DNA from 4 places in the Serratia ficaria genome. Region 2 is predicted to be linked to each of the others. Evidence: predicted binding sites of a transcription regulator. Region 2 holds the regulator's gene; each other region holds the start of a gene.

Region 1 (7,812 bases), 930 kb from region 2:
ATGATGTTGCCCAGCCCCACCCACCAGTAATGCACCTGGCCTTCTACCGCCCGGTACATCCAGCCGGTCTCGCAACCGCCGGCCAGCACGATGCCGAAACCGAACAGCAGGCCGCCCAGCACCGCGTTCGGCCCGGCCCACATGATTTTCGGCGCGACGCCGAGCTGCACGTAGCTGAAGATGCCGACGGCGCTGACCGCCATGCCGATGATGATCGCCTTCGCCATGTGGGTGCGGCCGGTGATCCACAAATCGCGGAACGCCGAGGTGAAACAAATCTGCGCGCGCTCAATCAACAGGCCAAAGCCGATGCCGAACAGCATGGCGATGCCCAGCTTGGGCGCATCGAACAGCGTCCACAGCGACCAGGCCACCGCCAGAGCGAAAATCGCCATGCCGAGACGGAAGCGCCGGCGCGCCTGCGCCGGCTTTTGCGTCAGCGGCGCGGCGGCCTTCACCTTTTGCAGCCTGACCGGAATGCGGAACATCGGCAGCAGGGTGAATTTGGCGCCAAAATAGGAGCCTGCGGCGGTCGCCAGCGCGAAGAACCAGGCGTGCAGCGAGAACTGCGGGATACCGGTGAAGAAGGCCGCCAGGTTGCAGCCCATCGCCAGGCGGGCGCCAAAACCGGCGATAATGCCGCCCAGCAGCGCCTGCACGATGCGGATGCGATGCTGCGGCTGGCGCAGCTTGATGTTGTTGGCCCACAGCGCGGCGGCGATGCAGCCGGCGAACATGCCGATAATCATCCGGCCGTCGATGCGCTCAAGCGGCGTGCCTGCCAGACCGATAACCTTGAAATACCCCCACTGCTCGGGGTGCAGGCCGAACCACTGCAATACGTGGCCGCCCCAGCGGGTGAATTCGCCGGTCACCGCCCAGAAGGTGCCGGTCATGCCGAAGTAGTAGGTAGAGAGGATCCCGGCGGCGATCACCGCCGGTAACGGTGCCCAAAAGCGCACCAGGTATTGAGATTTAAATTGCTGCCAACTCATGGCATCTCCCGTGCATATCATCCATAAGAAAAAACCTTATGAATAATACGCCATTCAACGTCGTTTGACGGTAAATTTCAGGCATAAAAAAACCAGCCCGAAGGCTGGTTTTCAGTGCGACTGACCGCGAAGGGTCAAATCAGCGATTATGCATCACCGAAACGGCGACGTGGAGCCGTTGGCGCTGAGTCATCACGACGCGGAGCCGGCTTGCCGTCACGATTGAAGTTGCCGCCACGGCGCTCGCCGCCGGCGTTGCCGCCTTCGCGACGTTCACCGAAAGAACGACGCGGAGCGCCTGCGCCTTCACGGCGTTCGCCGTTGAAAGGACGACCGTTGCCACGGCGCTCGCCGGCGCCGCCTTCACGACGCTCACGACGTTCGTGCGGCTGTGCATCGCCCAGCAGTTGCATGTTCATCGGCTTGTTCAGGATGCGGGTGCGAGTGAAGTGATTCAGGATCTCGCCCGGCATGCCTTTCGGCAGCTCGATGGTGGAGTGGGAAGCGAACAGCTTGATGTTACCGATGTAACGGCTGCTGATGTCGCCTTCGTTAGCGATAGCGCCAACGATATGACGAACTTCCACGCCGTCATCACGGCCCACTTCGATGCGGTACAGCTGCATTTCGCCGACGTCGCGACGTTCACGACGCGGGCGGTCACCGTCACGGCTGTCTGGACGCGCATCGCGACGACGGTCGTTGCCGCGATCGTCACGATCGTTGAACTCACGGCGCTGACGCGGTTTGAACACCGGATCCGGCGGCAGGATCAGAGGGCGTTCGCCCTGGGCCATTTTCAGCAGCGCTGCGGCCAGGGTTTCCATTTCCAGCTCTTCTTCCGGCTGCAGTTTAGCCAGCAGCGCACGGTACATGTCCAGATCGCTGCTTTCCAGCTGCTGCTGTACTTTCGCGGCGAACTTGGCCAGACGACGCTGACCCAGCAGCTCTGCGTTTGGCAGCTCGACTTCCGGAATGGTCAGCTTCATGGTGCGTTCGATGTTGCGCAGCAGGCGGCGTTCGCGGTTTTCCACGAACAGCAGCGCGCGGCCGGCACGACCGGCACGGCCGGTACGGCCGATACGGTGAACGTAAGACTCGGAATCCATCGGGATGTCGTAGTTCACAACCAGGCTGATGCGCTCAACGTCCAGACCACGCGCCGCAACGTCGGTGGCGATCAGGATGTCCAGACGACCGTCTTTCAGGCGCTCCAGAGTCTGCTCACGCAGCGCCTGGTTCATGTCGCCGTTCAGCGCGGCGCTGCTGTAACCGCTGCGTTCCAGCGCTTCGGCCACTTCCAGGGTCGCGTTTTTGGTGCGCACGAAGATGATCGCCGCGTCAAAGTCTTCCGCTTCCAGGAAACGCACCAGCGCTTCGTTCTTGCGCATGCCTTGCGCAGTCCAGTAGCTCTGGCTGATGTCTGGGCGGGTGGTGATGCTGGATTGGATGCGCACTTCCTGCGGCTCTTTCATAAAGCGGCGGGTAATGCGACGGATCGCTTCCGGCATGGTGGCGGAGAACAGCGCGGTCTGATGTTCAGCCGGGATCTCAGCCATGATGGTTTCTACGTCTTCGATAAAGCCCATGCGCAGCATTTCGTCGGCTTCATCCAGCACCAGGCCGCTCAGGTTAGAGAGGTTCAGGGTGCCGCGTTTCAGGTGGTCCAGCAGACGGCCTGGGGTACCCACCACGATTTGCGGGCCCTGACGCAGGGCGCGCAGCTGCACGTCATAACGCTGGCCGCCGTACAGGGCCACGACGTTTACGCCATGCATGTGTTTGGAGAAATCGGTCATTGCTTCGGCAACCTGAACCGCCAGTTCGCGGGTCGGCGCCAGCACCAGGATCTGAGGCGCTTTCAGGTCTGCCTGCAGGTTATGCAGCAGCGGCAGCGAGAACGCTGCGGTTTTACCACTACCGGTCTGTGCCATGCCCAGCACGTCGCGGCCGTTCAACAGGTGAGGAATACACTCAGCCTGGATCGGTGATGGTTTTTCATAGCCCAGATCGGTCAGGGCGGAAATGATTGGAGCAGACAGCCCCAGGTCAGCAAAAGAGGTTTCAAACTCAGTAGTCATGTACACGTGCCTCATTAATAATGGCAGCCAGTCTACATAACTCGTCGAGAAAATTTTCAGTCATTTTCATTGAAAAGTGTGAACCGGCTCAAATTAGATTATAAAACGAACAAAAAAGCCCTCGCCCGTGAAGGCGATAACTTTGGCTGTAAAACCAATGTCGATCAGGCTGATTACCCTTCATCTTCCAAGCTGCCGCTGCGTTGGCTGCTCTCCCTCATCCTCGTCACTTAGTGAACTAAGCTCCCAGGGATTCGTTCGATTGCCGCCTTGCCGCAACTTGAAATCTATTGGGTAGAGGTGTTCGTCAGCTATTGCTGGTCCGATTCCGATAGGTCGTCTTGCTCTTGGCCCAAAAGCGCCAATTCCAACAATGCATAGCGGTGCTCAACGAAGTTATGTACGTTGTTAGCAACCGTCAGTTTGAACAGCGCCGAAGCGGTGTCCTTGTCCCCCAGACTCAGGTAGTGTTTACCTAAATAGAAGTCAGTTTCACTGAGATGCTCAGCGAGCGAAGTGTTATCCGTTGCATCTGCCTTGAGGCGTTCCATCAGCGTTTTCTCGCTAATGTTGCCCAGGTAGAATTCGACAATATTCCATCCCCATTGCCCTCTGTCCGCTTTGTCATAACGCTGCTTGAGCGCTACGTCAGCCTTCTTGGGATCGATTTCTCGCTCCACAAGATACAGCCACAACGAACGGAAGGGATCGTTTGGGTCGTCTTGATAAAACGCCTGCAGATCATCCTGCGCCAACGGGAAGCGGCCGCCATAGTACAGTGCGATGCCCCGGTTTAAACGCGCGTAATTGTAAGTTGGATCAAGCTCTAGTACAGAATCAAACGCTTCATAGGCAGCATCAAAATTGCCTGCCTGCGTTAAGTAAATGCCCAGGTAGTTGAAAACTTCCGGCATATCAGGACGTATCGCCAGCGCTTGCGAGAAATCATTGCGCGCCAGTGCACGTAACCCAAGGCTATCATACAGCACACCGCGCTCATATAAAAGCTGCGCACGCTCATCGTCCGTCAGTGCCCGGCTGGCAAGTATTTGTTCCATGCGCGCCAGGATCACTTCCTGCTGCAACGTAGGCTGCAACGGGATCGCCAAAACTTCGTCTTTACGCCAATCATGGTTGCTGCATCCTGCCAGCATGAGTGCTGTCGCAACGTAACACCAGCGCAAGAAAGGCTTCATTTCCCACTCCCGAAGACAAACATTGGATGAACGTCCTGCCATCCGTTTGCTAATACGCAAGCATCCTACCCGCGCGATACGAACAGCTCCCAACCCCATGGCGGGGAGCTGTAAAACTATCTATACAGTTATTCTGCTTCAGGCGCAGGCGAACCCGCTTCCGGCGCCGTCGCTTCTTTGATGCTCAGACGCACGCGGCCCTGACGGTCAACTTCCAGTACCTTAACCGGCACTTCCTGACCCATCTGCAGATAGTCGGTCACTTTCTCAACGCGCTTGTCGGCGATTTGAGAGATGTGCACCAGGCCTTCTTTACCCCCGCCGATAGCGACGAACGCGCCGAAATCAACGATGCGGGTCACTTTACCCTGGTAAATGCGGCCAACTTCGATCTCCGCAGTGATCTCTTCGATACGACGGATAGCGAATTTCGCTTTCTCACCGTCGGTCGCAGCGATTTTAACTGTACCATCATCTTCGATCTCGATGGTAGTGCCAGTCTCTTCGGTCAGCGCACGGATCACCGAGCCGCCTTTACCGATCACGTCTTTGATCTTATCCGGGTTGATGCGGATAGTGTGAATGCGCGGTGCGAACTGAGAGATATCGCCGCGCGGGGTGCTGATAGCCTGTTCCATCACGCCCAGGATGTGCAGACGCGCGCCCTTGGCCTGGTTCAGTGCCACCTGCATGATTTCGCGGGTGATGCCTTCAATTTTAATGTCCATCTGCAGCGCGGTGATACCGTCGCGGCTACCGGCCACTTTGAAGTCCATATCGCCCAGGTGATCTTCGTCACCCAGAATGTCGGACAGAACCACAAAGTTGTCGTCTTCTTTCACCAGGCCCATCGCGATACCCGCAACGGCGGCCTTGATTGGCACGCCCGCGTCCATCAGCGCCAGAGAGGCGCCGCAGACCGAAGCCATGGAAGAAGAACCGTTGGACTCGGTGATTTCGGAAACCACGCGCACCGTGTACGGGAAATCTTCCGGTTTAGGCATCATAGCCAATACGCCGCGTTTCGCCAGGCGACCGTGACCGATTTCACGACGCTTAGGTGAACCGACCATGCCGGTTTCGCCCACGGAGTACGGAGGGAAGTTGTAGTGGAACAGGAAGCTGTCGGTCTTTTCGCCCATCAGCTCGTCCAGGTTCTGCGCGTCACGCGCGGTGCCCAGGGTCGCGGTAACCAGCGCCTGAGTTTCGCCGCGGGTGAACAGTGCGGAACCGTGGGTGCGCGGCAGTACGCCGGTGCGCACGTCCAGGCCGCGGATCATGTCTTTTTCGCGGCCGTCGATGCGCGGCTCGCCGCGCAGTACGCGGCTACGCACCACGTTTTTCTCTACGCTGCCCAGGATGTCCTGAATTTCAGACGCGTCCAGCGTTTCGTCCTGCGCCAGCAGGGTCTCGACCACGCTGTCCTTGATCGCATCTACCTGAGCGTAACGCTCTTGTTTCTCGGTGATGTGATAAGCGTCGCCCAAGCGAGCTTCGGCCAGCTCGGCCACGCGCGCGTGCAGCGCTTCGTTGACCGCAGGCGCCTGCCAGTCCCACTTAGGTTTGCCGGCTTCGGCCACCAGGGAGTTGATGTTCTCGATCACGATCTGCTGCTGCTCGTGGCCAAACACCACGGCGCCCAGCATCTGATCTTCGCTCAGCACGTCGGCTTCGGATTCAACCATCAGCACCGCGCCGGCGGTACCGGCAACCACCAGGTCCAGGCTGCTGGTTTTCAGCTCGTCGGTGGTTGGGTTCAGTACGTACTGGTCGTTGATGTAACCTACGCGCGCTGCGCCGATTGGGCCGTTGAACGGAATACCGGACAGGCTCAGGGCTGCAGAGGCGCCGATCATCGCAACGATGTCCGGGTTAACCTGCGGGTTAACGGAAACCACGGTCGCGATCACCTGAACTTCGTTCAGGAAGCTGTCCGGGAACAGAGGACGGATCGGACGGTCGATCAGACGGGAAGTCAGGGTTTCGCCTTCGCTCGGGCGGCCTTCACGACGGAAGAAACTGCCCGGGATACGGCCGGCAGCGTAGGTACGCTCCTGGTAGTTAACGGTCAGCGGGAAGAAGCTCTGGCCCGGTTTGGCTTTTTTCTGGCCAACCACGGTAACGAAAACGGCGGTGTCGTCCATGCTCACCATAACGGCGGCGGTGGCCTGACGCGCCATCATACCGGTCTCGATGGTGACGGTGTGCTGGCCATATTGGAATTTGCGAATGATCGGTGTCAGCAAAATTATATCCTTGATTAACGGCGCGCAATCGTATTGACGACTCGACACGCCAGTGACTCGATTTGCCTTCTCACTACATCCTCGCGACTAATGACAATCCTTATCTCAAGCCTGAGACAAAGCCTCTCATTAGCCGCGCGAACCTCTGTAACGGAAGAACCTGTTTGGAAACATCAGTAATACATTAACCTGATTTGCTTATGCTTCCTAGAAGAAAGGGGCCAAAATAGGCCCCTTTCCACTGAAACTTGCTAGATTAGCGACGCAGACCCAGACGCTCGATCAGGCTGGTGTAACGTGCTACATCTTTACGCTTCAGGTAGTCCAGCAGCTTACGACGCTGAGAAACCATACGCAGCAGACCACGACGGCTGTGGTGATCTTTTTTGTGCTCGGAGAAGTGGCCTTGCAGATGGTTGATCTGCGCAGTCAGCAGGGCAACCTGAACTTCGGTAGAACCGCTGTCGTTAGTACCACGACCGAAATCAGCTACGATTTGAGCTTTAGCTTCAACACTTAGAGACATTGTAATACTCCAGATTATAGATAATAAAAACAGGCGCCGATCTCTAATTCAGCAACCCAATGCATAAGCTGCGCCATTCTACTCTCAGCGCAGTGCGATCGCAAGGCAGCGCGTGTGCCTTCCCTCAGTCGAAATGCTCGACCACCAGGCGGCGCGGCGCCACGCGACCGTCGTCGGCGATGTCGCCTACGCCGATGAATTTGCGCTCTTCGCCTTCGGTGATGCGCACCATACCCGAGGCCGGCGCGCCGGCAACCTGCACCGGCTGCCCCTGCTTGACGTAACCCGCCACCACCGGCAACAGGTTCACTTCCGGATAATTCTCAACCGGACTGTCCATCGGCATCAGCAGCGGATCGAGCAGTTCGCCCGGCGCAGTTTCCTGCGCTTGCGCCTGCTCCAGCAACGCGTTCAATTGCTCCAGCGTCACCATGCGCTTTATGGGATAGGTCGCCACCTGCAGACGGCGCAGGTAAATCACATGCGCGCCGCAGCCCAACAGCTCGCCGAGATCGTCGGTGATGGTGCGGATGTAGGTGCCTTTCGAGCAGTGAATTTCCAGCTCCAGTTCGTCCCCTTCCCAGCGGATGAACTGCAGTTCGTAAACGGTGATGCTGCGCGCTTCACGCGGCACTTCGATGCCCTGGCGCGCATACTCGTAGAGCTTCTTGCCCTGATACTTCAGCGCCGAGTACATCGAAGGCACCTGCCGGATATCGCCGCGGAAGCTGTCCAGCGCCGCATCGAGCTGCGCCTGGGTGAAGTTTA
Region 2 (7,812 bases):
GCTGATGTGGTCGGAGCTGCATGAAACCGTCAACATCATGCCGCGCGGGCAGCTACGCGCCGGGCAGGAAGAAATTTAGTGGTTATCGGTTCTATGACTGACGGAAAAAATCAGGTAACAATGGGCCATTGCAAACCAGCGCGCGAGATTTTGCCCCCGGCGAAAGGGCGTCAAACAAACCCATAACCATATCTGAATCTGACGCCGGCGCATTTAACACGGAGTGACAACCATCATGTCTGCCAAACATCCCGTTATCGCGGTGACCGGCTCCAGCGGAGCCGGCACCACCACCACCAGCGTGGCGTTCCGCAAGATTTTCCAGCAGCTCAACATTCGCGCCGCGGAGCTCGAAGGCGACAGCTTCCACCGCTATACCCGGCCGGAAATGGACGCGGCGATCCGCAAGGCGCGCGACCTGGGGCGGCATATCAGCTACTTCGGCCCCGAGGCCAACGATTTCGGCCTGCTGCAGCAGAGCTTTATCGAGTACGGCAAAAACGGCACCGGCCGCTCGCGCAAGTACCTGCACACCTATGACGAGGCGGTGCCCTACAATCAGGTGCCCGGCACCTTCACCCCCTGGGAGCCGCTGCCGGCGCCGACCGACGTGCTGTTTTACGAGGGCCTGCACGGCGGCGTGGTCACCGAACACAACGACGTGGCCAACCATGTCGACCTGCTGGTCGGGGTGGTGCCGATAGTCAACCTGGAATGGATCCAGAAGCTGATCCGCGATACCGGCGAGCGCGGCCATTCCCGCGAGGCGGTGATGGACTCTGTCGTGCGTTCGATGGAAGACTACATCAACTACATTACGCCGCAGTTCTCGCGCACCCACATCAACTTCCAGCGCGTGCCGACGGTGGACACCTCCAACCCGTTCGCCGCCAAGGCGATCCCCTCGCTGGATGAAAGCTTCGTGGTGATCCACTTCCGCGGGCTGGATCAGATTGATTTCCCCTACCTGCTGGCGATGCTGCAGGGCTCGTTCATCTCGCACATCAACACGCTGGTGGTGCCGGGCGGCAAAATGGGGCTGGCGATGGAGCTGATTATGGCGCCGCTGGTGCAACGGCTGCTGGAAGGCAAGAAGATCGAATGATAGCGCACGGGCGCAGCGCTGGCCGCGCCCGTTAACCGGTTATTCCGGGCTGCGGATCTCGAAGCTGTGGGTCACGCTGGCGGCCTTGTTCAGCATCAGCGCGACCGAACAATACTTCTCGGCCGACAGGTTGACCGCCCGCTCAACGATCTTGTCGGTCAGATGCTGGCCGGTCACGATGAAATGCAGGTTGATACGGGTAAACAGGCGCGGCGCTTCTTCGCGGCGTTCGGAGGTCAGTTTGACTTCGCAGTCGCGCACGTCGTTGCGGCCTTTTTGCAGGATCGACACCACGTCGATCGCGCTGCAGCCGCCCACCGACATCAGCACCATTTCCATCGGGCTGGGCGCCTTGTCGCCGGCGTTGCCGTCCATCAGCACCTGATGGCCTGACGCCGATTCACCCAGAAACGTTAACCCTTCCACCCACTTGACTCTTGCCTGCATACTGGTCACTCCGGTTGATTTCTTAAAATCAGGGTACGCTTTCGCATAGAAACAGGCAACGGAACCTGATGCTAATCATGCTGAAGCGAGACAACACAAGACACCCGCCTTACTCTGTGCTACAAACAGAGCCGCAATAAATCTTTCCGGGACACTGATTTCAGGGAAACGCCCAGGGAAAGGCTCCTTTACCGGTATGTTAATAGAATGTAGCTTGCAGCTCTCCCGGCAAGTTAATATGCTAGAGCGACAGCGTATATTTATGACACGCCTCAAAACCTGCCGATAGCCCTCGCTCAGACAACGGCTACAGGCACGTTTTACAGGGAACTCTGACCCCTGTGACACAAGGCAGCGATAACAACAGAGGATAACAGCGAATGGTTCTCGGCAAACCGCAAACAGACCCTACTCTCGAATGGTTCCTGTCTCATTGCCATATCCACAAATATCCATCGAAGAGTACGCTGATTCACCAAGGTGAAAAGGCCGAAACGCTTTACTACATCGTGAAAGGCTCCGTAGCGGTGCTGATCAAGGATGAAGAAGGTAAAGAGATGATCCTGTCCTACCTCAACCAGGGGGATTTCATCGGCGAGCTCGGATTGTTTGAAGAAGGTCAGGAGCGCAGCGCCTGGGTTCGGGCGAAGACCGCCTGTGAAGTGGCTGAAATTTCCTATAAGAAATTCCGTCAGCTGATCCAGGTTAACCCAGACATCCTGATGCGCCTGTCCGCCCAGATGGCAAGCCGCCTGCAGGTCACCTCCGAGAAAGTGGGCAACCTCGCCTTCCTGGACGTTACCGGCCGCATCGCGCAAACCCTGCTGAACCTGGCGAAACAGCCTGATGCCATGACCCACCCGGACGGCATGCAGATCAAGATCACCCGTCAAGAAATCGGCCAGATCGTCGGCTGCTCACGCGAAACCGTTGGCCGTATTCTGAAAATGCTGGAAGACCAAAACCTGATCTCCGCCCACGGCAAAACCATTGTCGTCTACGGCACGCGTTAATCACTGAAAAAACGGCGCAGCGATGCGCCGTTTTTTTATCTGCAGCCTGCGATGTGGCGCCGCCTGATCTACCACCCCGAAGTCAACTACGCACTGCGGCAAACGCTGGTGCTGTGCCTGCCGGTACTGCTCGGCCTGCTGATTGGCCAGCTGCAGCTCGGCCTGCTGTTTTCGCTGGTTCCCGCCTGCTGCAACATCGCCGGGCTGGACACGCCCCATAAACGCTTCTTTAAACGTCTGATCGTCGGCGGTTCGCTGTTCGCGCTCAGCAGCCTGCTGTTGCAACAGGCGCTGCTGTGGCAGGTGCCGCTGCCGGCGCTGATGCTCGGCCTGGCGCTGCTGCTCGGCGTCAGCGGGGAAATCAGCCCGCTGCACGCCCGGCTGCTGCCGGCGGCGCTGGTGGCCGCCATTTTTTCCCTCAGCATGGCCGGTACGGTGCCGATCTGGCAGGCGCCGCTGCTGTACGTCATCGGCACCGCCTGGTACGGCCTGTTCACCTGGTTCTGGTTCAAGCTGTGGAAAGAGCAGCCGATGCGCGAGTCTTTGAGCCAGCTGTATCTGGAGCTGGCGGACTACTGCGAGGCCAAATATTCGCTGCTGACCCAGCACACCGATCCGCAAACCGCGCTGCCGCCGCTGCTGGTGCGCCAGCAAAAGGTGATGGATCTGATCGGCCTGCTGTATCAGCAGCTCAACTTCCTGCCGCACGCCAGCAATCTGGAGCAAAAACGCCTGCTGCGCACCTTCCAGGTGGCGCTGGATCTGCAGGAGCACATTACCGTCAGCCTGCATCAGCCGGAAGAGGTGCAAAAACTGGTGGAGCAAAGCCAGGCCGAAGCGATTATCCGCCGCAACGCCCAGGTGATCGCCGGCCGGCTGCGCGTGGTGGCGCACGATATCCTCTATCATCAGCATTCGCAGCGCTTCAATATGACCCATGAACTGGCGGCGTTGGAGAAGGTGGCGGCGCAGCATGCCGACAACCCGGTCGGCCAGTTCTGCTATTACCATTTCAGCCGCATCGCCCGCCTGCTGCGCACCCAGCGCCCGCTGTACCGTCGCGATCTGATGGCCAATCAGAGCCGCCTGCCGTTCTGGCCGGCGCTGGCCAGCTACCTGTCGTTCAGGTCCAACGCCCTGCGCAACGCCGCGCGGCTGGGCGTCACGCTGGCGCTCGGCAGCAGCCTGGGGATGATGTTCAACCTGCCCAAGCCTTACTGGATCCTGTTGACCATCATGCTGGTGAGCCAGAACGGCTACAATGCCACCCGGGTGCGGATCCAGCACCGTGCGCTCGGCACCCTGGCCGGGCTGATGATCGCCGCCGGCCTGCTGCGGCTGCAGCTGCCGGAGGCCGAAACCCTGAGCATCATGTTGGCGATCACGCTGCTGGCCTACCTGGTTTCGCGGAAAAACTACGGGCTGGCGGTCATCGGCTTCACGGTTACCGCGGTGTACACCCTGCAGCTGCTGGCGCTGAACGGCTCCCATTTCCTGGTGCCGCGCCTGGTCGATACGCTGATTGGCTGCGTGCTGGTCTTCGGCGGCACCATCTGGCTGTGGCCGCAGTGGCAAAGCGGCCTGCTGCGCAAAAACGCGCACCAGGCGCTGGAAAACGATCAGCGCGCGCTGCGGCTGATGCTGGAAGAACGGGAGCCGGATCCCGCCGCGCTGGCCTATGCGCGCATGCAGGTCAATCAGGCGCATAATGCGCTGTTCACCTCGCTGAATCAGGCGATGCAGGAACCGGGATTCGCTTCGGATTATCTGGCGGATATGCGGCTGTGGGTCACCCACAGCCAGTTTATCGTCGAGCACCTCAACGCCATGACCATCCTGGCGCGCGAGCACTACATGCTGACGCCAACGCTGGCGGAAGAGTACCTGCAAACCTGTGAAATCGCGCTGCAAAGCTGCCAGCAGCGGCTGGAATACGACGGGCCGAGCAGCAGCAACAGCGGCATCATGCAGCCGCCGGATCTGCATCCCGACATGCCGGTCACCGAGATGGAACGCCACCTGCGGCGCATCCTGTCGCACCTGAGCGTGATGCACACCATTTCGTCGCTGGCCTGGAGCCAGCGCCCGCACCACGGCATCTGGCTGAAACGCAAGCTGCGCGATCAATAAGGGCGCGGCATGGCCGCGCCCCAATCGTCGCACGCCGGGTTCAGGCGTTGATCACGTCCTGCACCGCCTGTTCAAACAGCGCCATGCCCGCCTCGATATCCTGCGGCTCCACCACCAGCGACGGCGCAAAACGGATCACGTTCGGCCCGGCGTTGAGGATCATCAGCCCGCGCGCGGCGGCGGCGGTGAGGAAATCCCGCGCCCGCCCCTGATACTGCGGCGTCAGCTCCGCGCCGATCAGCAGCCCCATGCCGCGAATGTCGGTGAAAATTCGGTATTTTTCGCCAATCTTCCGCAAGGCGTCGACATACAGGCCATGGCGTTGTTCAACGCCGCTCAGCACCTCCGGCGTATTGATCACGTCCAGCGCCGCTTCCGCCACCGCGCAGGCCAGCGGGTTGCCGCCGTAGGTGGTGCCGTGGGTGCCCACCTGCATCACCGAGGCGATCTCTTCGGTGGTCAGCATGGCGCTGACCGGGAAGCCGCCGCCCAGCGCTTTGGCGGTGGTGAGAATGTCCGGCGTCACGCCATAATGCATATAGGCGAACAGCTTGCCGCTGCGGCCCATGCCGCTTTGCACCTCGTCAAACACCAGCAGCGCCTGATGCTGGTCGCACAGCGCGCGCACCCCGTTAAGGAATTCGGCGTTCACCGGCGTGATGCCGCCTTCGCCCTGAATCGGCTCCATCACCACCGCGCAGGTATGGTCGTCCATCACCGCTTTCACCGCCGCCAGATCGTTGAACGGCACATGCACGATATCGGCGGGCTTTGGCCCGAAACCGTCGGAATACTTGGCCTGCCCGCCCACCGAAACGGTGAACAGCGTGCGGCCGTGGAACGCGTTATGGAAAGCGATGATTTTGGTTTTGTACGGGCTGTGGCGGGTGATGGCGTAGTGGCGCGCCAGCTTGAAGGCCGCTTCGTTGGCCTCGGCGCCGGAGTTGGCGAAAAACACCCGATCGGCGAAGGTGGCGGCGATCAGCTTGCTCGCCAGGCGCAGCGCCGGTTCGTTGGTGAAAACGTTGCTGGTATGCCACAGGGTTTCGCCCTGCTGTTTCAGCGCCGCCACCAGCGCCGGGTGGCAATGGCCCAACGCCGTCACCGCGATGCCGCCGGAGAAATCGATGTACTCTTTCCCCTGCTGATCCCACACCCGGCTGCCCTTGCCGCGCACCGGAACAAACTGCGCGGGTGCATAAACAGGCAGGATAACCTGATCAAACGTACTGCGGCTTACTGCGGATTTTTCGGTCATTATCGGGCCCACCCTGAAGGTCTTTCAGCGTTATCTTGATGATTGAGTGAAAATATAATCACAAAATATGCATAAAAAACCAATAAAGGGCAAACGCAAATCGCCTTTGGGGCAAAAAAAATGCCAATGGATTAACTTTTAAGGAAATTATCCAGCAGCCGATGCCCCTGTTCGCTGAGGATACTCTCCGGATGGAACTGCACCCCCTCCAGCGCCAGCCGGCGATGGCGGATGCCCATGATCTCATCGCGCTCGCCGTCGCGTTCGCTCCAGGCGGTCACCTCGAAGCAGTCCGGCAGCGTATCGGCCTTCAGCACCAGCGAATGGTAGCGGGTCACGGTGAGCGGATTGTTCAGCCCGCGAAACACCCCGCCATCGCAGTGGCGGATCGCCGAGGTCTTGCCGTGCATCACCTCGCGGGCGCGCACCACTTCGGCGCCAAACGCCTGGCCCAGCGCCTGATGCCCCAGACAAACGCCGAGGATCGGCAACTTGCCGGCAAAGTGACGGATGGCGTCCAGCGAGATGCCGGCTTCGTTCGGGGTGCAGGGACCGGGTGAAATCACCAGGCGCTGCGGCGCCAGCCGCTCGATATCGGCCAGCTGCAGCGCATCGTTGCGCTTCACCAACACCTCGGCGCCCAATTCGCAGAAGTACTGGTAAAGGTTATAGGTAAAGGAGTCGTAGTTATCGATCAACAGCAGCATGTTAGGTCCAGCAGAAAAAAGCGCTGCGACAGTTTACTGGTTTAGCCTGCTGCTGCCGACGATAATTTCGGCTTACTTTTTACGGCCGCCCATGATGGAGCCCAGCACGCCGCGCAGGATCTGCCGGCCGAGGTCGCGCGCCATGCTCTTGGCCGCGGTCTGGACGATGCCGTCGCGCTTGCCGCCGCGCGGGCCGGTGGAGCCGAACAGGATCTCGTTCAGGCCGCCCATCAGGCCGCCGCCCGCCTGCTGCTGCGCCTGCGGTTGCTGAGCCGGCTGGCCCGGCTGCGGCGCGCCGACGGTGGCGAAACCCTCCGAAGACAGCTTCTCGTAGGCCGATTCGCGGTCGACCATATCCTCATAGCGGCCATACAGCGGCGATTTGTTGATCGCGCTGTTCAGGCCGTCGGCGCCCAGCATGCCCATCTTGGACTCCGGCGCGATCACCATCGCCCGCTCCACCACGTTGGGCCGGCCCTTTTCGTCCAGGAACGACACCAGCGCTTCGCCCACGCCCAGCTCGGTGATCGCCGTTTCGGCGTCGAAAGCCGGGTTGGCGCGCATGGTTTGCGCCGCCGCCTTCACCGCTTTCTGGTCGCGCGGCGTGAAGGCGCGCAGCGCGTGCTGCACGCGGTTGCCCAGCTGGCCCAGCACGCTGTCCGGGATATCCAGCGGGTTCTGGGTGACAAAGTAAATGCCCACGCCCTTGGAGCGGATCAGCCGCACCACCTGCTCGATCTTGGTCAGCAGCGCCGGCGGCGCGTCGTTGAACAGCAGGTGGGCCTCGTCGAAGAAGAACACCAGCTTCGGCTGCTCCGGATCGCCCACTTCCGGCAGATGCTCGAACAGTTCGGCCAGCAGCCACAGCAGGAATACCGAATACAGCTTCGGTTGGTTAATCAGCTTGTCCGCCGCCAGCAGGTTGATGACGCCGTGGCCGTTGGCGTCGGTTTTCATCAGGTCGTTGATGTCCAGCATCGGTTCGCCGAAGAACTGGTTGGCGCCCTGCTCTTCCAGCGTCAGCAGCCCGCGCTGGATAGCGCCGACCGAGGCCGAAGAGATGTTGCCGTACTGGGTCTGGAACCGTTTGGCGTTGTCGCCGACGTACTGCACCATGGCGCGCAGATCTTTCATGTCCAGCAGCAGCAGCGC
Region 3 (7,812 bases), 1.1 Mb from region 2:
ATTTCTCTGATGAGTATCAGCCGCAGCTGGAAGAGGAAGGCCCGACGCGCTATGTGCGCCCGGGTTACAGCCCGTTCGAGCTGAAAAAACTGCGCCGCGGCGACTATTCGCCGGATCTGTTTCTCGATTTGCACGGCCTGACCCAAATGCAGGCCAAGCAGGAGCTCGGGGCGCTGATCGCCGCCTGCAAGCGTGAACACGTGCACTGCGCCTGCGTGATGCACGGCCACGGCAAACACATTCTCAAGCAGCAAACGCCGCTGTGGCTGGCGCAGCACCCCGACGTACTGGCGTTTCACCAGGCGCCGAAGGAATGGGGCGGCAACGCGGCCATCCTGCTGCTGGTCGAGCTGGCGGAGTAACCCGCAAAAACGACCAAGGGCGATGTCAGACATCGCCCTTTTTATCGGTACCGTCAGCGGCAGTTCAGACCTTGGCCATCACCTGCGACGGACTCACCTGCCATTCGAACTTGCCGTAGCTGCCGTCGGCCGCCAGATCGACATTGGCGATGGCGGAAGTGGCGAACATCGGCGGGCATTCGCCCGGGCACAGTTCGGCCACCAGATAACCCACCAGCGGCAAGTGAGAGACGATCAGCACCGAGCTAACCCCCTGCAGCGCCAGCGCTTGCAGGTAGCTGCCTACGCGTCCGGCGTCCCCGCCGGGCGTCAGCTCGGGCAGCACTTCTTCGCCCTCCGGCAGCGTCAGGGCTTCACGCACCGTCGCCAGCGTCTGTTCGGCCCGCAGATAGGGGCTGACCAGCACGCGTTCGATATCCACAGACTTGGTGTTCAACCAGGCCGCCATCTGACGAGACTCATCACGACCGCAGAGGGTAAGAGGCCTTACCGCATCGCTGGCCGCATCGAGTGCCGCCTCTCCGTGACGCATAATCAAAACTTGCATATTGCACCGCTGTTGTTGACAAAATAACGCTATACAGAAACGCCGAGCGTGCTGTACCGCCGAGTTTTACAACCCCAAAGCCGAAGCCTTGAAACGATAACGCGCCGTCTCTCTATGGCGGCCGGGCATTTTGCCTGAAAGTTCACGTAAAGAAAACGCTGTTTTTTACATCAACCGCGTCCGGATGTGAATCAACTGCTCACATAACAAGCAATTCAACGGGTTAAATTTTAACCGTTTGACCATGAAATTTATTGATGGCGGTCAGTCTTTTGCCGCCATCGGCCTAACTTACCCCTCCCCTATCTCCCTGTACAGGGGCCGGGATTGCAGGCTTTGCAAGGAGTGATGGCGATCACAATGCGGCCCTGCTGCAACTATAGTGCAAATCGGGCCGCCCTGCGTCAGCGCCCCTGCGGGTAAAAACGCTCGCCCTGGCGCGCCATGCGCTGCAGCCTGTCGCAGGGCGCAAAGTGCTCGCCGTATTGCTGCTGCAGGTATTCCAGCGTTTTCACCACTTTCTCGGCCCCGAGTTCATCCATATAACGGAACGGGCCGCCGAGGAACGGCGGGAAACCGATGCCGAACACCGCCCCGATGTCGCCATCGCGCGCGCTGCGGATCACGCCTTCGTCCAGGCAGCGCGCCGCCTCGTTCAGCATCATCATCACGCAGCGTTGGGCGATGGTCGCCGGCTGCAGGTGCGATTTCGGCGTGATGCCCAGCAGGAGGTATAACGACGTGTCGGCGCGTTTGCGCCGCTGGCGTTGCTGGCCTTCGCTCGGGTACAAATAGAAACCGCGGCCGTTCTTGCGCCCCTTGCGCCCGTCTTTCAGCACCGCGTCGAAGGCGGCGGGCGCGGCGAAGCGCTCGCCCAACGCCGCCACCAGCACCGGGATTATCTTGGTGCCGACGTCGATGCCGACCTCGTCCAGCAGGGTGATCGGCCCCACCGGGAAACCGAAGTCCACCAACGCCTTGTCCAGCGACTCGATCGGCTCACCTTCCAGCAGGCAGCGCGCCGCTTCATTAATATAGGGCGCCAGAATGCGATTGACGTAAAAACCGGCGCGGTCGGCCACCACAATCGCCGTCTTGCCCTGTTTGTGCGCCAACGCCACGGTGGTGGCGATGGTTTCTTCGCTGGTGCCGGCATGCGGGATCACCTCCACCAGCGGCATTTTATCGACCGGGCTGAAATAGTGCAGGCCGATCACCTGCTGCGGCCGCTGCGCCTGGGCGGCGATTTGGCCGATCGGCAGCGACGAGGTGTTGGAGGCGAAGACGGTATGCGGCGCGGCGTGCCGTTCGATTTCAGCAACCATCTGCTGCTTCAGCGCCAGATCTTCAAACACCGCCTCTACCACGATGTCCGCCTGCTCGAAGCCGGTGTAGTCGCTGGAGCCGGAGATCAGCATCATCTGCTTTTGCCGCTCCGCCGGGCGCATGCGCTTAGTGCGCACCCGCTTGCCGAGCGCCTCCCAGCTGTACTTGAGCGCGTGGTTGATGCCGCTTTCGTTGACGTCTTTAATCCGCACCGGCAAGCCGCCGCGCGTGGCGGTCACGCAGGCGATGCCGCCGCCCATCAGGCCGCCGCCCAGAATGCCGACGCGATGCAGCGCGTGCGGCTGCGCATTGCCGCCCCGCTCTTTCTTCAGCGCGGTGGAGGCGAAGAACAGGCTGCGCAAAGCCGCCGACTGCGGCGTCATCGCCAGCTCGCCGAAGGCGCGCGCCTCGGCTTCGTAACCGCTGGCGCTGCCCTGATCCAGCCCGGTGCGCACCACCTGAATGATGCGCTCCGCCGCCGGATAATTGCCGTGGGTTTTCGCCAAGGTTTTTTTACGGACGATGCTGAACAGCAAGCTCCTGCCCAGCGGCCCATTGAGCAAACGCTCCTGCCACGGCAGCGCGCGCGCGCTTTGCCAGCCCAATTTCACCCGCTCGATGGCGGTCTGCAATAAAATCGACTGCGGCACGGCGTCGTCCACCAACCCCATGCGCAACGCCTGCCGCGCGCGGATGTGCCGGCCGGTCAGGATCATGTCCAGCGCCTTGCCGGCGCCAATCAGGCGCGGTAAACGCTGGGTGCCGCCGGAGCCCGGCAAGAGCCCCAGCTGCACTTCCGGCAGCCCGAGCGCGGTTTTATCATCCAGCGAACACACCCGGCTGTGGCAGGCCAACGCCAGCTCCAGCCCGCCCCCCAGGCAGGCGCCGTGGATCGCCGCCACTACCGGCACCGGGAAAGCGGCGATCTGCGCCAGGGTGCTTTGCCCCTTCTTCGCCAGCGTTTCGGCCTCTTTGGCGCTGGCGCAGGCGGCAATCATGGTAATGTCGGCGCCGGCGATAAACGAATCCGGCTTGCCGGAGATAATCACCAGCCCTTCCAACGCCGGATGTTGCTGCGCCTTGAGCAGCACGTCATTCACCTGTTCGACGAACTCGGCCTTCAGCGTATTGACCTTTTCGCCCGGCACGTCGATGGTGATCACGCCGATATTGTCCGGGCGCAGCGTCAACTGAAAAGCCGAAGGTTTGGCCCGCTGTTCGTGCAATGCGTTTTCGAAGCTCATTATTCCACCTCCACGATCATTGCGGCCCCTAACCCTCCGGCTGCGCAGGCGGTAGCCAGGCCCAGCCCGCCGCCGCGGCGTTTCAGCTCGTGCAGCGTCTGGGTGATCATGCGCGCGCCGGTGGCGGCAAACGGGTGGCCGTAAGCGATCGAGCCGCCCAATACGTTGAATTTATCCATGTCCACCGCGCCGATCGCCTGGCTGCGCCCCAGTTTTTGCCGGGCGAACTCATCGCTGGCGAACATTTTCAGGTTGGCCAGGGTCTGCGCGGCGAAGGCCTCGTGCATGTCGATCAACGTCAGATCGGCCAGGCCGATGCCGGCGCGATCCAGCGCCAGCGGCGTGGCGTAGGACGGGCCGAGCAGCATGTCTTCCCACACGTCGATGGCGGCGAAGGCGAAGCTGCGCAGATAACCCAGCGGCTGCAGGCCCAGCTCTTTGGCGCGCGACTCGCTCATCATCAGCACCGCCGCCGCGCCGTCGGTCAACGGCGTGCTGTTGGCCGCGGTCACGCTGCCGTGTTTGCGATCGAACGCCGGTTTCAGCCTGGCGTAGGAGGCCAGGCTGGAATCTTTGCGGACATTGTTGTCTTCGGCGATTTGCGCCCGGTACGGCGGCACGTAGGCGGTCATGACCTCGTCCCGCAGCCAGCCCTGCTCCCAGGCCTTGGCCGCCAGCTGATGGGAACGGTGCGCCAGCGCGTCCTGTTCTTCCCGGGTGATGCCGTGGCTTTTCGCCATTTGCTCGGCGGTGTCGCCCATGCGCAGGCCGGTGGAGTATTCCGCCACCGCCGGCGGCACCGGCATCAGATCGCGGAATTTCAATCGGCCGAACAATTTGAGGCGTTGCGACAGGGTGCGCGCCTTATTGACATCCACCAGGGTGCGCGCCAGCGCTTTGCTGACGCCGATCGGCAGCACCGAGGACGAATCGGCGCCGCCGGCGATGCCGATGCCGACGCTGCCGGCCATGATGCTTTCCGCCACGTTGGCGATGGCCTGGAAACTGGTGGCGCAGGCGCGCGATACGCTGTAGGCGTCGGTATGCACGCTCATGCCGGTGCCGAGCACGATTTCACGCGCGATGTTCGGCGCCTCCGGCATTTGCACCACCTGGCCGAACACCAGTTGCTCGATCAGCGCCGGGTCAATGCCGCTGCGGGCCAACAGTTCGCTTACCGCCATTTTTCCCAGATCCACCGCCGGAATGCCGTGATAGGCGGTCGCCTGTTTGGCAAAGGGGGTACGCAGTCCATTTACAATCGCGATACGGTCACCGTGACGGGTCACCAACGGCAGTGCCTTACTCATAAACGCTCCTGAAGAAAATAACGTCGCGCAACGGGCAGAAAGAGGTCTGACCTGATGGGGTCATTGTTAACTAAATGGTTACATTTGGCAAACCGCCAGAGGTCAAAACTGAGAGCAGGAGCAACTTTCTATCGGCGGGAAACGCGGCGCGATGAATAGCGCGCCGCAGTGCAAGGTAGGGTTAACGCAAACCGAGCTGGAAAATCAGCGTTTCCGCCTGGCAGGCGAAGGTAAAATCGGCCGCCAGCCGTACGCCGCCGTCAACCGGTTTAATGCTGCTGCTGATGTCGCAAGGGTCGGATTCCACCGCGCGCGCCTTGGCCGTCAGCGCGGCCAGCATGGCCTGCGCATCCTGTTGATTGCCAAACACCTGGCTGTAGGACGCGGTGCAATCGGTGTTGTCCATCACGGTGCCGACATCCACGCAGCAGCAAGCTGCGGTTTCCTGGGCGCTGCATTTATTAATTGCATCTGACATGGTTGGTTCTCCTCAGGGGCCACTGGCAAACGGGCCCGAACTGCCATTGACTGACCGGCATAAAGCCACAAAATTCTGCGGGTATTTTACTCCGCCGCGCAATCAATCACTAGCACTTACTTTTTATAGGTGTTTTAAGTGATGGAAATCACAAATAAAAATCGGCGTCTGCTAAGCAATGGTAAGAATTTTGTTATTTACCGTTGGCTTTTTGTTAAGCAGATCTCTTTTTTGATATCAGATTGGAAATATTTCAAAAACAAAGTTGCAACATATTCACAGGTCGGACCTATAATTCAGCCACTGGTCTGATTTGTCTGAATGATAACGGACCCTACAATCCCGCGCTCCTTGTTACCACGTGTAACAATAGTTTAAATAATAAACACATAATGAGGTTTTGGTCATGAGCCAGAAAAACCTATTTACTAAATCAGCTCTCGCAGCTGCAGTGGCAATTATTTCTTCAAACGTGTCTGCCGCAGGATTCCAGCTGAATGAGTTTTCATCAGCTGGCTTAGGACGTTCGTATTCTGGCGAAGGCGCCATCGCAGACACCGCGGCATCCGCCAGCCGCAACCCGGCCCTATTGATGATGTACACCCGCCCCGAATTCTCGATCGGCGCGGTATTTATCGATCCGGACGTGGACATCACCGGCAAATCCCCCTCCGGCGCCAGCCTGAATTCCAAGAACATCGCCCCGGTGGCCTGGGTGCCGAACCTGCATTATGTGCATCCGATTAACGACCAGTTCGCGGTTGGCGGCTCGGTCACCAGCAACTATGGCCTGGCCACTGAATTCAACGACGGTTATACCGCAGGCGCTTACGGCGGTAAAACCGATCTGACCACCGTGAACCTGAACCTGAGCGGCGCCTACCGCCTGAACCAGCACTTCAGCTTCGGTCTGGGCTTTGACGCGGTTTACGCTAAAGCCAAACTTGAACGCTATGCCGGTGAAAGCGGCGCAGCGCTCGGCATGCCGGCCGATACCCAGATCTCGCATCTGAAAGGTGACGAATGGGGCTACGGCTGGAACGCCGGCATCCTGTACGAAGTGGATGAAAACAACCGCTACGGCTTCACCTACCGTTCCGAAGTGAAAATCGACTTCGACGGCGATTATAAGAGCAGCATTCCCTCAGCTTTGAACCCGCTGCAAGGAAAAACGGGCCTGCCATGGGGCACCAACGGCAGCACTATTCCGGGTTCTCTGACCCTGAACCTGCCGGAAATGTGGGAACTGTCCGGTTACAACAAGGTGGCGCCGCAGTGGGCTATCCACTACAGCCTGGCCTACACCAGCTGGAGCCAGTTCCAGGAGCTGAAGGCCACCGGCAGCAACGGCCAGACGCTGTTTGAGAAGCACGAAGGCTTCAAGGACGCTTACCGCATCGCGCTGGGCACCACCTACTTCTATGACGATAACTGGACCTTCCGCACCGGTATCGCCTTCGACGACAGCCCGGTGCCGGCTCAAAACCGCTCCATCTCCATTCCGGATCAGGACCGCCTGTGGCTGAGCGCCGGTACCACCTACGCGTTCAACAAGGACGCATCGGTTGACGTGGGCATTTCTTACATGCACGGCCAGAAAGTCACCGTCAAGGAAGGCCCGTACACCTTCGAGTCCGAAGGCAAGGCCTGGCTGTACGGCGCCAACTTCAACTACCGCTTCTGAGCGGTATCGAACGGCAAGCCAAAGCGCCCCCAGGGGCGCTTTTTTATTGACGGTGTCATAAGTAAATGCGCGAATACTCTACCAGACACAGGATCGCCATCGCCTGGCCGTAAGGCATCGAGGTCAGCGGGATCTGGCGATAATACGCCAGCTCGCGCCCCATGGCGGTGCCGAAAGACACGTCGGTCAACTCCCCCTGCGGCGTAATGCGTTCAATCACCCCCCGTACCGCCCGCTCCGCCATCGCCGCATACTCGCCGCCGAGGTAACGCTTGCGCACCGCCTTGAGAATGCCATAGGCGAATCCGGCCGTCGCCGAAGCCTCCAGATAAGAATGCGGATCGTCCAGCAAGGTGTGCCATAACCCGCTGTCATCCTGGCAGCGCGCCAACGCCGCCGCCTGGTTTGCCAGCAACTGCTGCATGAAGCGCCGCGTGGCGTCGCGCTCGGGCAGATCCAGCAGCTCGAGCAGTTCGGGGATCACCATGGTCAGCCAACTGTTGCCGCGCGCCCAGCGCGCCCTGGCGAAATTGTGCCGCTCCTCGAAGGTCCAGCCGTGGAACCACAGCCCGCTCTCCCGATCCTGCAAATGCTGCGCATGCACCAGAAACTGGTATTTGGCCTCTTCCAGATACGCGGGACGGTTCAGCAGGCGGCCGATTTTCGCCAGCGGCAGCACGCTCATCATCAGCGTGTCGTCCCACAGCTGCTGGTGATTCTCTTCCGCCAGCGTCACGTGCTGGATGCCGCCGTCCTGGGTGCGCGGCATGTCGTGCATCACCCATTCGGCCCAGCTCTCCAGATAGGGCAACCAGCGCGGGTCCCCGGTTTCCTCATAGCGATAGGCCAGCGTCAGAAACG
Region 4 (7,812 bases), 1.1 Mb from region 2:
GTGGTCGGAGACGGTGCAGATGGTCAGCGCCTTACAGCCGAACTCTTCGTACAGCTCAGCCGCCACGCCGTAGATGCCGGCCGCTTCCATTTCCACCCCCAGGATGCCGTACTTCTTCATCACCTGGAACATGTCCGGATCCGGCGTGTAGAACAGATCGGCGGAGAAGATGTTGCCCACGCGCGCCGGGATGCCCTGCGCCGCCGCGGCGTCCACCGCATTGCGCACCATATCGAAGTCGGCGATCGCCGCATAGTCGTGGTCTTTGAAACGCAGGCGGTTCACCTTGGAATCGGTGCAGGCGCCCATGCCGATCACCACGTCGCGCAGTTTGATATCGTCGCGCACCGCGCCGCAGGACCCCACGCGGATGATCTTCTTCACGCCGAACTCGGCGATCAGCTCACGCGCATAGATGGAGCAGGACGGGATGCCCATGCCGTGGCCCATTACCGAGATGCGGCGGCCCTTGTAGGTGCCGGTGAAACCCAGCATGCCGCGCACGTTGTTCACTTCCACCGCGCCTTCCAGGAAGGTTTCGGCGATATATTTTGCGCGCAGCGGATCGCCCGGCATCAGTACTACGTCAGCGAAATCACCCATTTCAGCATTAATGTGCGGCGTAGCCATAATTCTCTTCCTTCAAATCGTCGTCATGAATAAAAAAATGCGCCGGGCAACCGCCCGGCGCCAGCAAAGTGTTACAGCATTGACTTGCCGTAGTCCATCGGCGACACGCCGAAATAGCCGGCCACGGTCTGGCCGATGTCGGCGAAGGTGTCACGGTGGCCCAGCGAGCCCGGTTTCACTTTCGGGCCGTAGACCAGCACCGGGATGTGTTCGCGGGTGTGATCGGTGCCAGGCCAGGTCGGGTCGCAGCCGTGGTCGGCGGTGAAGATGATGATGTCTTCGTCTTTCACCAGCTTCAGCAGCTCCGGCAGGCGGCGGTCGAACAGCTCCAGCGCGGCGGCATAGCCCGCCACGTCGCGGCGGTGGCCGTAGGAGGAGTCGAAGTCGACGAAGTTGGTGAACACGATGGTGTTGTCGCCGGCCTGCGCCATTTCAGTCAGGGTGGCGTCGAACAGCGCGTCGATGCCGGTGGCCTTCACTTTCTTGGTGATGCCGACGTTGGCGTAGATGTCGGCGATTTTACCGATCGACACCACTTCGCCGCCCTTCTCGTCCACCAGCTTTTTCAGCACGGTTGGCGCCGGCGGCTCTACCGCCAGATCGTGGCGGTTGCCGGTGCGCTGGAAGTTGCCCGGCTTGTCGCCGACGAACGGACGCGCGATGACGCGGCCGATGTTGTAGCCGCCTTCGGTCAGCTCTTCACGGGCGATTTCGCAGAGTTCGTACAGACGCTCCAGGCCAAAGGTGTCCTCATGGCAGGCGATCTGGAATACCGAGTCGGCGGAGGTGTAGAAAATCGGCTTGCCGGTTTTCATGTGCTCTTCGCCCAGCTGATCGAGGATCACCGTGCCGGAAGAGTGGCAGTTGCCCAGGTAGCCCGGCAGCTTGGCGCGCTCGACCAGCTTGTCCAGCAGCGCCTGCGGGAAGCTGTTGTGCTCGTCCTTGAAGTAGCCCCAGTCGAACAGCACCGGCACGCCGGCGATTTCCCAGTGGCCCGACGGGGTGTCCTTGCCGGAAGAGAGCTCGCTGGCGTAGGCGTAAGCGCCGATAATATCCGCGTCGCGGTCCAGCCCCTGCGGGAATTTGCCGGTAGACTCCTCCGCCGCCTTGCCCAGGCCCAGGCGGCTCAGGTTAGGCAGCGTCAACGGGCCCTGACGGCCAACGTTGGCTTCGCCGCGCGCGCAAACCTCGGCAATGTGGCCCAGGGTGTCGGAACCCCGATCGCCAAAACGCTCGGCGTCTTCGCTGGCGCCGATGCCGAATGAGTCCAAGACCATAATAAATGTACGTTTCATCTGTGCTCTCCTGTATACCCGTCGTCTTTCAAGCCGCAGGGGTGTTGGTTGCCTTCACTCACCCCAGTCACTTGGTTCACCAAGTGACTGGGGATTCCTTCAGTTACCGCCTACCTGCATCTTGAAATCCATTGGGTATAGTGGCAGCGAGTTTTGCTGCCGCTATAAATGTGGTAAAGGTAATACTTATTCCGACACTCGTTTGTAAACTACCGGCGTCGCTTCGGGCGCGTTGTCGCTCAGCGTCATGGCGCCGCGCACCGCTTCGGCCGCCTGCTGCCAGCTCTCTTCGTCGTTGGCGTGGATCACCGCCAACGGCTGCCGGGTATCCAGGTTGTCGCCCAGGCGCGCCATCTCGGTCAGGCCGACGCTGTAATCGATATTGTCGGTCGCGCGGCGGCGCCCGCCCCCCAGCGACACCACCGCCATGCCCAGCGCCCGGGTATCCATCGCGCTGATGATGCCCGGCTTCTCGGCGTAAACCGGCTTGCTGAGGGTCGCCGCCGGCAGGTAGCTGTCGTAACGCTCGACGAAATCCGCCGGGCCCTGCTGCGCCGCCACCATGCGGCCAAACACCTCCGCCGCCTTGCCGTTGTCCAGCACCGCCTGCAGCTTGGCGCGCGCATCGGCGTCGTCTTTCGCCAGCCCGCCGGACAGCAGCATCTCCACGCACAGCGCCAGGGTCACTTCCAGCAGGCGCGGGTTGCGGTATTCGCCGGTCAGGAAACGCACCGCTTCGCGCACCTCCACCGCGTTGCCGGCGCTGGACGCCAGCACCTGGTTCATGTCGGTCAGCAGCGCGGTGGTTTTGCAGCCTGCGCCGTTGGCCACGCCAACGATCGCCTGCGCCAGATCCTGCGAAGCCGCATAGGTTGGCATAAAGGCGCCGGAGCCGACCTTCACGTCCATCACCAGCGCATCCAGGCCTTCCGCCAGCTTCTTCGCCAGAATAGAGGCGGTGATCAGCGGAATGGAATCCACGGTGGCGGTAATGTCGCGGGTGGCGTAGAAGCGCTTGTCCGCCGGCGCCAGCGAGCTGGTCTGGCCGATGATCGCCACGCCCACGTCCTGAATGATTTTGCGGAAGGCGTTGTCGTCCGGGAAGATGTTGAAGCCCGGGATCGCCTCCAGCTTGTCCAGCGTGCCGCCGGTATGGCCCAGGCCGCGGCCGGAGATCATCGGCACATAACCGCCGCAGGCCGCCACCATCGGGCCGAGCATCAGCGAAGTGACGTCGCCCACGCCGCCGGTCGAGTGTTTATCGACGATCGGGCCGTTCAGCGACAGGCTCTTCCAGTCCAGCACGGTGCCGGAGTCGCGCATCGCCATGGTGAGCGCCACGCGCTCCGGCATGGTCATGTCGTGGAAATAAATGGTCATCGCCAGCGCGGCGATCTGCCCTTCGGACACCGCGTTATCGCGGATGCCGTTGATGAAAAAACGGATCTCGGCTTCGCTCAACGGCTGGCCGTCGCGTTTTTTACGAATTATTTCTTGTGCCAGGAACAAGGCATCCCCCTGTGTAACCTAGAATCGGATGAAGGCAGGCGCCACGCGGCGCCCGGCCATCGGAATCGATCAGTAGCCGCCGCCGCCGGCCTGAGCGCGGTGGCCCAGGGTGGTCAGCAGGCTGGCCAACAGGCTGGACGCGCCGAAGCGGAAATGCCGCGCATCGGCCCAGCCTTCACCCAGAATACGATCGGCAAGTTGCAGATAGTGCAGCGCGTCCTCCGCGCTGCGCACGCCGCCGGCCGGCTTGAAGCCGACCGTTTCCGCCACGCCCAGATCGCGGATCGCCGACATCATCAGCTCGGCGCTTTCCAGCGTGGCGTTGACCGGCACCTTGCCGGTGGAGGTCTTGATAAAATCGGCGCCGGCGTTGATGGCGATTTCGGACGCTTTACGGATCAAATCGGCCCGCTTCAGCTCGCCGGTCTCGATGATCACTTTCAGCAGCACGTTGGCCGCCTGGCAGGCTTGTTTGCACTGCTTGACCAGCTCGAAGCCCACCTGCTCGTTGCCGGCGATCAGCGCGCGGTAGGGGAACACCACGTCCACTTCATCCGCGCCGTAGGCGATCGCCGCGCGGGTTTCGGCCAGCGCGATGTCGATATCGTCGTTGCCATGCGGGAAGTTGGTCACGGTCGCAATGCGGATGTCCGGCGTGCCCTGCTCGCGCAGCGCCTTGCGCGCCACCGGGATAAAACGCGGGTAAATGCAGATGGCCGCGGTGTGGCCGGCCGGGCTGTTGGCCTGACGACAGAGCGCGATCACTTTCTCATCGGTGTCGTCGTCATTCAGCGTGGTTAAATCCATTAAATTCAGCGCACGTTGCGCTGCTGCGGTTAGTTCGGTCATAAAACTCTCCAACTGAGAACCTGGATGTTGGCGAGCGGACTTGGTTCCATGAAGATAGCGCTGGGGAACGGATTCCCGCGGCGGCAACTGAGATCCTTCTCACCGCACAGAGCCACCCGCGATGCGGCTGGCCAGTAATAGCTATTTTAACCGGATCGCCCGGGGCAATTCGCGTTAGGCGTCACACCATATGAAATAGCACTGTAACAGGATGGAATTATATGTGAAGAGCATCACAAAATAACGCGATATCGTTCACAAATTCGCTAAAGAAACCGCTGAAGATCACGGGCGCGCAGCGCACGCCCGCGTTTTTGAGAGTTTAGCTTACAGCGCCAAAAAGAACCCGGCGATAGTGGCGCTCATCAGGTTGGAGAGCGTGCCGGCCACCACCGCTTTCAGGCCGAAGCGCGCGATGTCGTGGCGACGGCTGGGCGCCATGCTGCCCAGGCCGCCCAGCAAAATGGCCACCGACGACAGGTTGGCGAAGCCGCACAGCGCGAAGGAGATGATCGCCTTGGTATGGGCAGACAGCACCTGCAGCCCCTCGGCCGCCACCACCTCGTCAGGGCGCAGATAGGCGCCGAAGTTCATGTAGGCGACGAATTCGTTGACGATAATTTTCTGGCCGATAAACGAGCCGGCGGTCATCGCTTCGCTCCAGGGCACGCCGATCAGGAAAGCGATCGGTGAGAACAGCCAGCCGAGCAGCAGCTCAAGCGACAGCTGCGGGTAGTCGAACCAGCCGCCGATGCCGCCGAGAATGCCGTTCAGCAGGGCGATCAGGGCGATGAACGCCAGCAGCATCGCGCCGACGTTCAGCGCCAGCTGCATGCCGGAAGCCGCGCCGGAAGCCGCCGCGTCGATCACGTTGGCCGGGCGGTCCTCTTCGGCGATCAGCTTCATCGCATCGTCTTTGTCATGGGTCTTTTCGGTTTCCGGCACCATCAGCTTGGCGAACAGCAGCCCGCCCGGCGCGGCCATGAACGAAGCGGCGATCAGGTACTCCAGCGGCACCCCCATCTGGGCATAGCCCGCCAGCACCGAACCGGCCACCGAAGCCAGGCCGCCGCACATGACGGCAAACAGCTCGGACTGGGTCATGGTGGCGATATACGGGCGAACCACCAGCGGCGCTTCGGTTTGACCGACGAAGATATTGGCGGTCGCCGACAGCGACTCGGTGCGCGACGTGCCCAGCAGCTTCTGCAGGCCGCCGCCCAGGACGCGGATCACCAGCTGCATGATGCCCAGGTAGTAAAGCACCGCGATCAGCGAGGAGAAGAACACGATCACCGGCAGAACGCGCAGCGCGAAGACGAAGCCGCCGCCGCCGAACACCTCGAACATTTTGTCGGAGACCAGCCCGCCGAAGATGAACGAAATGCCCTGATTGCCGTAGGCGATCACGTTGGCCACCCCGGCCGACATGCCGCCGAGCATGCTGCGGCCGACCGGCACATACAGCACCAGCGCGCCGATGGCGATCTGAATGACGAACGCCCAGACCACGGTGCGCATGTTGATGGCGCGCCGGTTGCTGGACAACAGCACCGCGATGGCAATAAGCACCGCCATGCCGACCAGGCTCATGATGAGTTGCATGAAAAGTATCCCTGTTGCGAAAAATGAAATGCATCCCTGCTCATTGCGAGAGGTCTGCTGAAAGGCGTTATACGGGCGCGATTATACTGAGCGAGCGCTCACCCGCCCCGATTTATGTCACAAATGCATACAACAGGAAGCAAATGAAAATCTTATAACGTGACCTGCATCACATTATGAGGGGTTTAGACGGGGAAATCGAACAACGCCTGGGCATTGCGTTGCAAAGCGTCGGCTATCTCGTCGGCCGGTTCGGGCCGCAGGCCGCACAATACCTGAAACACTTCCGCCGCGCGTTCGGGGCGGTTCGGCTGCCCCTGATAGCCGGCCAACGGCATGTCCGGCGCGTCGGTTTCCAGCAGCAGCGCGCTCAACGGCAGCTGCGCCATCACCCCGCGGGTTTTCTGCGCCCGCGGGTAGCTGATGGTGCCGCCCACGCCGATGCGATAGCCCAAACGAACGAACGCCTGCGCCTGCGACAGGCTGCCGGCGAAGCCGTGCACCACGCCGCGGCGCGGCAGCTGCGCCTGGCGCAACAACGCCGCCAGCCGATCGTGCGTGCGGCGGGAATGCAGGATCACCGGCAGGTCATGCTGCTTCGCCAGCTTCAGCTGGGCCTGCAACAGCCCCCACTGGCGCTCGAACTGCGGGTTTTCCATATACAGGTCGAGGCCTATCTCCCCCACCGCCACCAGCTTGGGCGGTCGGCTGGCCAGCAGCGCCGCCAGCTGTTCCAGCTGCGGTTCACCATGCTGGGCGATATACAGCGGGTGCAGGCCCAGCGCGGCGAACAGCGGCGGATGATCCTGCGCCAGCGTCAGCACCCGCGCAAACCGCTCGGCGGTGACCGTCGGCACGATAATTTTCCGCACCCCGGCCTGCGCGGCCAACGCCAGGCTTTCGGCCTCCCGCCCGCTAAACGGCGGGAAGTCGAAATGGCAATGGGTGTCGGTAAACTCGCGGTTCACAGGGCGCCCCCTTCCCCCGGCGGCAGATCGCCCGGCAGGATGATTTTCGGCGCCGCCAGATTGGCTTCCGGCTGCGCGGCAAGATCGTGCGGCAGGTTGATATCGGTGACGATCGGCGAAGGCATCCTGACATTTTCCGGTTGGATCAGCCGACGCGACAGCGCCTTTTTCACCTTCATGCCGTCCAGTTTTTCCTGCTCCAGCAGCCAGTGGCCGACGGTCGCCAGGAAGTAGCGGCCGCAGCGGCGCCCCAGGTGGTAATCCTGGTTGAGCGAGGTCAGCCGGCTGCCCAACGCGTTGCTGGCCAGCGGCTTCGGCGGGAATATTTCGAAGATGCGCAGCTTGCCCGGCGGCTTCTCGATAAACTGCTGGATGCGGTGGTAGCTTTGCTCGTGATGCTGCAGGATGCGCACCATCTGCTGCAGGCTGCTCTCGCTCAGCCAGTGCTCCATGCGCTTCATCCACTGCGGCGTATAGTACATCTGCGAGGGCACGGTGCGGATCACCACGATGGTGTCGGCGCCGCGGCGATAGGCCTCTTCGACCGGGATCGCATCGCTGATGCCGCCGTCCTGATAGCTGACGCCGTCCAGCTCCACCCCGAGGCGGTAAAAGCCGGGAATGGCGCTGGAAGCCTTGATGGCCGGCAGCCAGCTGTCGCGCTGCGCCGGCAGGTAGGTCGGTGCGAAGTCGTCGCTGCGGCAGGCGCACATCAAGAATTCACGCCCGTCGATCAGCTGCTTTTCCGCCACGTCCATCGCCAGCGGCAGCTGCTGCGAGGTAATGTCGACCAGCCAGTCGAGATCGATCAGGTGCCCGCCGCGCACGAAGCGCAGCGGGTTAAAGAATTGGGCCGAGGTGGTGTAGCGGGTGATCACCCGCCGCGCATAGCCCATCTGCCCGCAGACGTAAGCCGACAGATTTTGCGCGCCGGCGGAGGTGCCGATCATCAGATC

What was found. Region 2 encodes CRP, which controls carbon source genes, mostly activating them, when cyclic AMP is high. Its sites were predicted from a motif close to ATGTGANNNNNNTCACAT; they were not measured.
Region 1: the regulator CRP is predicted to act here: its motif matches at 3,153-3,170, upstream of yrbN (protein YrbN).
Region 3: the regulator CRP is predicted to act here: its motif matches at 5,404-5,421, upstream of CKW09_RS17500 (YfcZ/YiiS family protein).
Region 4: the regulator CRP is predicted to act here: its motif matches at 4,505-4,522, upstream of deoC (deoxyribose-phosphate aldolase).

What each region holds. Positions count from the first base shown of each region.
Region 1 covers NZ_LT906479.1:560,853-568,664, reverse strand. Annotated here, with positions in the region: gene yedE (selenium metabolism membrane protein YedE/FdhT) at 1-995, opposite strand, end outside; gene CKW09_RS02610 (DEAD/DEAH family ATP-dependent RNA helicase) at 1,142-3,076, opposite strand; gene yrbN (protein YrbN) at 3,066-3,140, opposite strand; gene nlpI (lipoprotein NlpI) at 3,388-4,272, opposite strand; gene pnp (polyribonucleotide nucleotidyltransferase) at 4,401-6,518, opposite strand; gene rpsO (30S ribosomal protein S15) at 6,775-7,044, opposite strand; gene truB (tRNA pseudouridine(55) synthase TruB) at 7,169-7,812, opposite strand, start outside.
Region 2 covers NZ_LT906479.1:4,839,063-4,846,874, forward strand. Annotated here, with positions in the region: gene CKW09_RS22715 (YheU family protein) at 1-79, shown strand, start outside; gene CKW09_RS22720 (phosphoribulokinase) at 236-1,105, shown strand; gene CKW09_RS22725 (OsmC family protein) at 1,145-1,552, opposite strand; gene crp (cAMP-activated global transcriptional regulator CRP) at 1,933-2,565, shown strand; gene CKW09_RS22735 (YccS/YhfK family putative transporter) at 2,617-4,695, shown strand; gene argD (bifunctional acetylornithine/succinyldiaminopimelate transaminase) at 4,736-5,953, opposite strand; gene CKW09_RS22745 (aminodeoxychorismate synthase component II) at 6,085-6,660, opposite strand; gene CKW09_RS22750 (helicase HerA-like domain-containing protein) at 6,733-7,812, opposite strand, start outside.
Region 3 covers NZ_LT906479.1:3,705,787-3,713,598, forward strand. Annotated here, with positions in the region: gene smrB (endonuclease SmrB) at 1-362, shown strand, start outside; gene sixA (phosphohistidine phosphatase SixA) at 427-909, opposite strand; gene fadJ (fatty acid oxidation complex subunit alpha FadJ) at 1,314-3,479, opposite strand; gene fadI (acetyl-CoA C-acyltransferase FadI) at 3,479-4,789, opposite strand; gene CKW09_RS17500 (YfcZ/YiiS family protein) at 4,971-5,267, opposite strand; gene fadL (long-chain fatty acid transporter FadL) at 5,674-6,951, shown strand; gene bglB (beta-galactosidase BglB) at 7,007-7,812, opposite strand, start outside.
Region 4 covers NZ_LT906479.1:731,055-738,866, reverse strand. Annotated here, with positions in the region: gene deoD (purine-nucleoside phosphorylase) at 1-630, opposite strand, end outside; gene deoB (phosphopentomutase) at 702-1,925, opposite strand; gene deoA (thymidine phosphorylase) at 2,112-3,434, opposite strand; gene deoC (deoxyribose-phosphate aldolase) at 3,504-4,283, opposite strand; gene CKW09_RS03445 (NupC/NupG family nucleoside CNT transporter) at 4,611-5,888, opposite strand; gene CKW09_RS03440 (TatD family hydrolase) at 6,074-6,856, opposite strand; gene CKW09_RS03435 (patatin-like phospholipase family protein) at 6,853-7,812, opposite strand, start outside.